2 linked regions of the Sporomusa sphaeroides DSM 2875 genome follow. The protein of the gene in region 1 interacts with the protein of each later gene in a pairwise test. Links are inferred from orthologs where the notes say so. Each region holds a gene or a part of one and is shown in the gene's direction. Other genes may lie near its edges.

Evidence for each region.
Region 2: the proteins of rplI (region 1) and lon interact in binary tests that used the Escherichia coli proteins (3 or more experiments, as listed by UniProt). The link is inferred for Sporomusa sphaeroides DSM 2875 from one-to-one orthologs.

The regions. Positions count from the first base shown.
Region 1 is NZ_CP146991.1:4,899,711-4,904,594, reverse strand. The notes cover bases 1,127-4,125. They hold rplI (50S ribosomal protein L9), read left to right. Parts: upstream 1,127-2,402; coding sequence 2,403-2,849; downstream 2,850-4,125. Other genes in these bases: lonC (Lon family ATP-dependent protease), read left to right, coding at 3,000-4,125; SPSPH_RS22800 (DHH family phosphoesterase), read left to right, coding at 1,127-2,443. Also shown: SPSPH_RS22805 (YybS family protein), read left to right, coding at 1-425; more of SPSPH_RS22800, read left to right, coding at 440-1,126; more of lonC, read left to right, coding at 4,126-4,884.
Region 2 is NZ_CP146991.1:1,536,309-1,540,494, forward strand. What follows is about bases 1,088-4,161. They hold lon (endopeptidase La), read left to right. Parts: upstream 1,088-1,479; coding sequence 1,480-3,843; downstream 3,844-4,161. Other genes in these bases: lonB (ATP-dependent protease LonB), read left to right, coding at 1,088-1,241; yihA (ribosome biogenesis GTP-binding protein YihA/YsxC), read left to right, coding at 3,843-4,161. Also shown: more of lonB, read left to right, coding at 1-1,087; more of yihA, read left to right, coding at 4,162-4,186.

The DNA.
Region 1 (4,884 bases):
CCGGCTTTGTCCTCGCAGCCTTTCTTGACACCTTCCTGAATTATCAGGTGGCTAAAGCCGTACTTGCCAAGCTGGGGCAAAGGATTGAGCCCTTTCCCCTGTTTCGTCACTGGACAATGCCGCGTATTACGGTATATGCGCTGGCGGTGGCGCTGGTATCCATTTACTGGGGTCAGACCCGGGAAATTGAGCTTTTGTATCAGGTGGGCATGAATCTTCAGGTTATTACCACTATGGTGCTTTTTGTTCAGGGAATGGCTTTGTTTTACTTCCTTGCCGATAAATACAATTTGTCAAGAATCGTCAAGGGGCTTATAATATTCTTGATATTTTCTAACGGGTTTATCATGCAGGGACTGATTCTCGCCGGTGCCTTTGATCTCATTTTCGACTATCGTCAACTGCGTGCTCCGCATATGGAGTAACAGGAGGAAAGCATATGCCTCAAGGACCATCGTTTTGGTTTGACACCCGTATTTATTTAGCAGTGATGGCAGCCTTTTTAGTGATTATCAGTTATTATAACCATTATGCGGCCATTCTTGGCGCTATTTTGCTCTATGCTCTCTATTTATATGGGCGGGAACGCTATACTATGCGGCAAAAAGAAGTGAATAATTATCTGGAAACTGTAGGGCGCAGTGTGGATAATGCGGCAGTCCAGGCGTTTACCAATTTACCGCTGGCAATAGTAATTGTTGACCAGCAGGGTATTATTTACTGGCGCAATGAACTGCTGAGCGAATGGGTTACCGAGTCGGTTGAACCGGGGGAATCGTTAGCAGCCATTTGGCCTGCCCTGCCGTTAGAAAAAATGACAGGCAAAGACGGACAGCTTAAATTTGAAGCCGGGCAGCAGCATTACGACATTGTCCACAGGGCTGTTGACCATGAGCTTACGGTTTTTTATATATCGGATGTTACCGGTTTGGAGTCTTACCGGGCATCCTGCTGCCAGATTCAGACCGTACTTGCCTATATTCAAATTGATAATTATGATGATGCCTTAACCGGCTTGAATGAAAGCCAGCGTACGACTATCCTGGGTGAGGTCAACCGCATGCTGGCAGAGTGGATGACAGAGCTGGACGGACATATAAAAAAATACAGTGAAGACACCTATATTGCTGTTTTAAATCGTTTAGCCCTTGATCGTCTGATGACTGATGATAAATTTGAGATTTTGGACCGCATTCGCGCCATTCAGGCAGGCAATAAAATCCCGGTAACGCTAAGCATTGGTGCCGCCACCGGCGAAATCTCAATTGCGGAACTGGGACAGCGGGCTCAGGCCGGGCTGGATCTGGCGTTAAGCCGCGGCGGTGATCAAGCAGCGGTGAATATTAGCAGCAAAGTTCAGTTTTTTGGCGGTAAAGCCAAGGCGGTTGAGAAAAATACCAGGGTGAAAGCCCGGATTGTGGCGCAAGCTATCAGAGAGCTCATCGACCAGGCGGACAGTATTGTGATTATGGGGCATGCCGGTGAAGATTTTGACAGCCTGGGAGCAGCCTTTGGGGTAGCCAAAATGGTGCGCCATATGGGCAAGCAAGTCCATATTGTTGTCAGTCAGCCGGGGATGGCTATGGATAAGCTGTCAGAGCTGCTGCTGGACTATGAAGAATTCCGGGACCTCTTTATATCGCCGATGCAGGCGGCCTTCCTGGGCAATTCCAAAACACTGGTGTTTGTTGTTGACACCCACCGGCCGGAGCTGGTGGCGGCACCGGATGTACTGGCCAGGGCCGAACGGACGGTTATTATTGACCATCATCGCCGGGCTGAGACCATTATTCCCAATACGCTGCTGGTGTATCTTGAACCTTCGGCTTCGTCCACCAGTGAACTGGTAACAGAGCTATTAGGTTACTTTGACGAAAAAATTGAACTAAACCGCCTGGAAGCTTCGGCACTCTATGCGGGGATTGTGGTGGATACCAAGAATTTTGCGGTTCAGACAGGGGTGCGTACCTTCGAAGCGGCTTCTTATCTGCGCCGGGCAGGTGCTGATCCTACACTGGTGCGCCACTTATTCCGCGTCGATTTCCAGACAATGAAAAACCGGGCGGCAATCATTGATAATACCGAGATGCCGTACGAGGGTGTAGTTATCGCCGTCTGTCCGGCTGATGTCAAAAATCCTCAGGTGGCGGCGGCGCAGACGGCAGATATGCTGCTGAATATTGAAGGTGTGCGGGTGAGCTTTGTTCTGTTTGAGGTTGAAGAGGGTGTTGCTATCAGCGCCAGATCGCATGGCGATATTAACGTCCAGGTGATCATGGAGCAATTAGATGGCGGCGGTCATCAATCGGTAGCCGGTGCTAAAGTAAAAGATGCCAGCATTGATGAAGTGAAAGCAAGAATTATTGATATAGTAGATAGTTACATAAAGGAGAGTGCAATACATGAAAGTAATTCTGCAGCAAGAAGTGAAAAAACTCGGTAAGAAGGGCGACATCATTGAAGTTTCTGAGGGTTATGCCCGCAACTATCTTTTACCGCAAAAACTGGCCATTGCGGCCACTGCCAATAATGTGAATAATGCTAATCTGCAAAAGGCAGCCGAGGAGCGCAAAAAAGAGCGCGCTCTGGATGAAGCCAAGCTGCTGGCCGCACAGATGGCCAAAATTGTTGTCACCATCCCGGTCAAAATGGGAGAGGGCGGCCGCCTGTTTGGCTCGGTAACGGCCAAGGACATTGCCGAGGCTGTGGCCCAGGAGCACAAACTTGATCTGGATAAGCGTAAAATTGAGCTTAAAGATGCCATCAAGTCTCTGGGGACATTTACCGTACCCATAAAGCTTCATCCTGAGGTAAGCACCGAAATCCAGGTAATCATTAAAGCCGATTAAATCCAGAGCGAATGGATAGGCAGTGACGGTTTCGCGCTGCCCGCACTCGCAATGTATACGTGGTTTACCCCAAACGGTCATTGCGAAAGCTGTGCGCCAATTGCGTTTTTGCTTTTTGTTTCTAACCCTTACTATTAGAAAGGTATAATTATGAAAGATTTTTTTAACAAACTAGTACGTAGTGGCAACGTCGACCGCGCTGTCAGCAGCGGTCATGGCAACCAGGAAGATCAGCTCAAACGCCAGGTAGCCGCCTTGTACGGTTTGTACACCGGTGTTCTGGGCGCAGAAAAGGTGGTGCTCAAAGCAGGCAAACTGGGAGCGCTGGAACTTATGCGATCAAACAGCCTGCCGGAACGGGTGCTGGCGCTGCAGAAGCTGGTGTTTGAAGATCCGACAATTGATAAATTACCGTCTGTGGGTGAAATTCCGGAGCTGCTTAGTGAAATCGAAGATGAGCTGGCAGACCTGTGTGCCCGCCGTACAGTAGAAGACCGTATTGAAAAGAAAATTGCCGAAAAGATGGAAGAACGCCATCAGGAATATGTCCAGGAAATCCGTACCCAGGTTATCAAGGAAGAAGCCCCGGCCAATGCCGAGAACCCGCAGACTCTCAAGAAATATGCCCTTTTGGAAAAACTGGAGACCCGCAAATTAACCCGTTCGGCGATGGAGCTGTTGCGTCCGGCCACGCTTGACGAAATCATTGGGCAGGAGCGGGCGGTGGAGGCGCTTAAGGCCAAACTTGCCTCTCCCTATCCCCAGCATCTGATTCTTTACGGACCGCCTGGAGTGGGTAAAACCACAGCCGCCCGGCTGGTACTGGAAGCAGCCAAGCAAATTAAAAAGACACCTTTTACCCCGGATGCTCCGTTTATTGAAGTCGATGGGACTACTTTGCGCTGGGACCCCCGCGATGTCACCAATCCGCTCTTAGGCTCGGTGCATGACCCCATTTATCAGGGAGCACGCCGGGATTTAGCCGACAGTGGTGTGCCGGAGCCGAAACCGGGTTTGGCTACAGATGCCCATGGCGGCATTCTGTTTATTGATGAAATTGGCGAGATGGACCCGATGCTGCAAAATAAGCTGTTGAAGGTTCTGGAAGATAAACGGGTGTTTTTTGATTCGGCGTACTATGATCCTTCTGATAATAATGTACCTAAGTATATTAAAAAGCTGTTTGAAGAAGGGGCGCCGGCCGACTTTATCCTCATTGGCGCTACCACCCGTGATGCCGGCGATGTCATGCCTGCCGTACGGTCGCGTTGTGCTGAGATATATTTTGAACCGTTGACACCCAAGCATATTGAGGAAATTGTCTATAATGCGGCAGTCAAGCTGGAGGTTGTCATTGAGCCGGAAGTGCCGCAGCTGATTAGCGATTATACCATCGAAGGCCGGAAAGCTGTCAACATCTTGTCAGATGCCTACAGCATGGCGCTTATGCGGGTGGGTGAGACCCAAGAGCCGGTTACCATTACCCGGGAGGATGTGTACCGGGTGGCTCAGGTCAGCCGGTTGTCGCCGTATGTTAACCGTAAGGCAGCAGCTACCCTGGAAGTGGGGAAAGTGTTTGGCTTGGGGGTAAGCGGCTACCTTGGTTCTGTCCTGGAAATTGAAGCAGTAGCTTTTCCGTCAGAAAAGGGTAAAGGCAGTATTCGCTTTAATGACACTGCCGGCAGCATGGCCAAGGACTCGGTATTTAACGCCGCGGCTGTTGTCAGGAAAATTACCGGCCAGGATTTAGCCAGCTTTGATTTGCATATAAACATTATCGGCGGTGGCCGGATTGACGGCCCGTCAGCCGGTACGGCGATTCTTTCAGCCATTATTTCCGCCATAAACGGTAAACCTATCCGTCAGGATGTAGCCATTACCGGTGAAATTTCTATCCAAGGCCGGGTGAAAGCCGTTGGCGGTGTTTTTGAAAAGGCTTATGGTGCCAAACAAGCCGGTATTACCACAATGGTTATTCCTGAGGAAAATAAGTCAGACATTCCGGAAAGTCATCTGGGCCTGGATATTCGTCCTG
Region 2 (4,186 bases), 3.4 Mb from region 1 along the record:
TACATGACCCTATTTATCAAGGCGCTGGTCAGTTAGGGATGGCCGGCATTCCTCAGCCAAAAGCCGGAGCCGTAACCAAAGCTCATGGCGGCGTATTGTTTATTGATGAAATTGGCGAGCTTCATCATATCCAGATGAATAAATTACTAAAGGTATTGGAAGACCGTAAAGTTTTCCTGGACAGCTCCTATTATAATAGTGAGGACGGCAACATACCACAACATATACATGACATATTTCAAAATGGGCTGCCTGCAGACTTTAGACTTATTGGGGCTACCACCCGGATGCCGCAAGATATTCCGCCAGCTATCCGCTCCCGGTGTGTAGAAATATTTTTCCGGCCGTTATTGCCTGATGAAATTGCCAATGTGGCTTTAAATGCGGCAAAAAAGATTAACTATACCCTTGAGCAGGGTGCGTTGGATGTCATTAAGCAATTTGCCACTAACGGGCGGGAAGCCGTAAATATCATTCAGATTGCGGCCGGTATTGTGCAAAGCACTGGCAAAGGCGAGCGAAGCATTGCCCAGGCTGATGCGGAATGGGTCATAAATTTTGGTCAGTACAACCCGCGGCCTGAGAAAAAGGTTTCCCTTACTCCCCAAGTTGGTGTGGTTAACGGTCTGGCTGTATATGGTTCCAATATCGGTATGCTTATGGAGCTCGAAGTAACGGCTGTGCCTAATAATTATGGTACCGGCAAGCTAACCGTTACCGGCGTTATTGAAGAAGAAGAAATGGGTTCGCCCGGCAGGGTCGTGCGCCGCAAAAGCATGGCAAAAGGGTCACTGGATAATGTACTTACTGTATTGGCCAAAATGTGTGGTATTGAATATCATAGATATGACATCCATGTAAATTTTCCTGGTGGTGTTCCCGTAGATGGTCCGTCAGCCGGAGTGACGGTGGCTACCGCTATTTATTCGGCTGTTAATAACATACCTATCGACAATACTGTTGCGATGACAGGTGAAATCTCTATTCGCGGGTTAGTAAAACCGGTCGGCGGAGTGAGTGCGAAGGTAGCAGCCGCTAAGCAGGCTGGTGCGCGGCGAGTGATTATTCCTGCGGAAAATTGGCAGGGACTCTACAAGAATATGGAGATTGAAGTCATTCCTGTCGAAACCTTCGAAGAAGTATTGAAGCATGCCGTAATCAAGACCGGAGATGTGCTGCGGCAGGATGTAACGGTAACTATGCCGGAGGTATTGGCTGCTGCCGGTGTCGATAAAGTATAAATTTATCCGATGACTAACCCGCTCTAAGACTCCCGCTTTTGCAAGCGGGAGTAAGAGCGGCTAAGTCCCTGGATAATTCCGACTAAGATTCAGATGGGGTTACAACTCTATCTGAATCAAGTCTCCATTTATGCCAGTGCTAGCCGGGTTGCTAAACCCGGCCTATATTTATTGAGGAATAAAAGGATTTTTAGTGGTTGCTTTAGAATATTTTACATAGCGGTGTTGAAACTACTAAATGACCACTAAGATAATACCGCAAGGTTACCGAAGGGAGGAAGCTATATTGGCAGATAAACGCCGTATAATACCACTTTTGCCATTAAGAGGTATATTAGTTTTTCCATACATGATTATTCATCTGGATGTTGGCCGGGAAAAATCTATCAGTGCTTTGGAAGAGGCAATGGTGCAGGATCGTCTGATTATGCTGGCTACACAAAAGGATGCTCAAACCGACGCGCCGCAGCCTGAAGATATTTTTTCAGTGGGTACTGTTGCCGAAATTAAGCAGCTTTTGAAATTGCCGGGGGGAACCATCCGGGTATTGGTCGAAGGCTTGTACCGTGGTGAAATCGAAGAATTTATCAGCTTTGATCCTTACTATCAGGTTCAGATTAACGAATTTACCGAAGTTGAACCTAAAACACCGGAGGTTGAAGCGCTTACACGTACAGCAATTAATCAATTTGAACAATGGGTTAAGCTGAGCAAGAAGATACCACCCGAAACCCTGGTATCAGTCGTTGTTGTAGAAGAACCCGGCCGCCTGACTGACCTTATTGCCAGTCATCTGGCACTCAAAATTGAAGATAAGCAAACCCTGCTGGAGGCAGTAGAAATTAAAGACCGGTTGGAACGGTTATGTGAGATCCTTGGCCGCGAAATGGAAATTCTTGAACTGGAGAAGAAAATCCATGTCCGGGTTCGCAAGCAAATGGAGAAAACCCAAAAAGAATATTATTTGCGTGAACAACTCAAAGCCATTCAAAAAGAATTAGGCGAAAAAGATGAGCGCACCGCCGAAGTAGAGGAATACAGGCAGCGGGTCAAAGAACAAAACCTGCCCAAAGAAGTAGAAGAAAAAATCAATAAAGAAATCGACCGTCTGGAAAAAATGCCCCCGATGGTGGCGGAAAGCGGTGTTATCCGCACCTACCTTGACTGGCTGTTAACGCTGCCCTGGACTACGGAAACCGATGACCGGCTGGATATTAGTGTTGCCGAGGAAATCCTTGACGAAGATCATTATGGCTTGGAAAAAGTCAAAGAACGTATTTTAGAATATCTGTCAATCCGTAAGTTGACAGAAAAAATGAAAGGCCCCATTTTATGTCTTGTTGGTCCGCCGGGTGTCGGGAAGACATCGTTAGCCCGTTCTATCGCCAGAGCTATGGAACGGAAGTTTGTCCGCGTTTCGTTAGGCGGAGTTCGGGATGAAGCGGAAATAAGAGGTCATCGCCGGACCTATGTGGGCGCGCTTCCGGGACGTATTATTCAGGGTATGCGGACTGTAGGCTCAAAAAATCCTGTGTTTCTCTTGGATGAAATTGATAAAATGAATGCCGACTTCCGGGGCGACCCGTCATCTGCTTTGTTGGAAGTGCTTGACCCGGAACAAAATAATACCTTCAGCGACCATTATATTGAACTGCCATATGATTTATCCCGGGTACTCTGGGTAGTTACAGCTAATGTCATGCATAATATTCCGAGACCCTTGTTAGACCGTATGGAAGTTATCAGCATTGCCGGCTATACTGAGGAAGAAAAAATAGAGATCGCCAAACGGTATCTTATTCCCAAGCAAACAACCGACCATGGCCTCACACCGCAGCAAATTTCATTTTCAGAAGGAACTATCGCCAAAATTATTCGTGACTATACTCGCGAGGCGGGTGTACGGAATCTTGAGCGCAATATTGCCAATCTCTGCCGCAAAGCGGCGCGCAAAATTGTTCAAGACCAGGGACCTGTTATTAAGATTACGGCTCAGAACCTGCATACTTTCCTGGGAGCCACCAAATACCGTCATGCTCAGGCCGAGAAAGACAGCCAGGTGGGAGTAGCCACCGGCCTTGCCTGGACGGAAGTTGGCGGTGATGTGCTGGCTGTTGAGATTTCCACCATGAAAGGCAAAGGCAAGCTGACTTTGACAGGCCAGTTAGGCGATGTTATGCAAGAATCTGCGCAAGCCGGCTTCAGTTATATTCGTTCACGGGCAAAAGAACTGGGCATTGAAGAAGATTTTCATGAAAAGCTGGATATTCACATCCATCTGCCCGAAGGCGCCATTCCCAAAGACGGTCCGTCTGCCGGCATTACCATGGCAACTGCGGTCGCATCAGCACTGACCGGTAAACCTATCAGGAGCGATGTTGCCATGACGGGAGAAATAACTCTTCGCGGCAGGGTGTTGCCTGTCGGCGGCATTAAGGAAAAAGTCCTTGCCGCTCACCGGGCGGGAATAAAAACAGTCATGCTGCCCAAAGAAAACAAGCGTGATATTGATGAAATTCCGGCGAACGTCAAACGGAATCTTGCCTTTGTGCTTGTTGAACACATGGATGAAGTGCTGCAAACAGCAATGGTGAAAGAGTAATGGCAGATACGACCAGTTTTAATATTACCCATGCCAGTTATGCCGCCACTGCTGTTAATTCCAGTCAATATCCTGTAGGCGAGCTTACGGAGATAGCTTTCATTGGGCGCTCTAATGTCGGCAAATCGTCGCTGATTAACTCCTTGTGCCGTCACAATGGCCTGGCCCGTACCAGTGGGACGCCCGGCAAAACCCAGACCATTAATTACTTTCGCCTTACAGGCAAGCTGTCAGATCAATCACGGCTGGAGTTTATGCTGGTCGATCTGCCTGGCTATGGTTATGCCAAAAGAGCACAATCAGCCAGAGCAACCTGGTCTAAATTTATTGAGGAATATTGGCT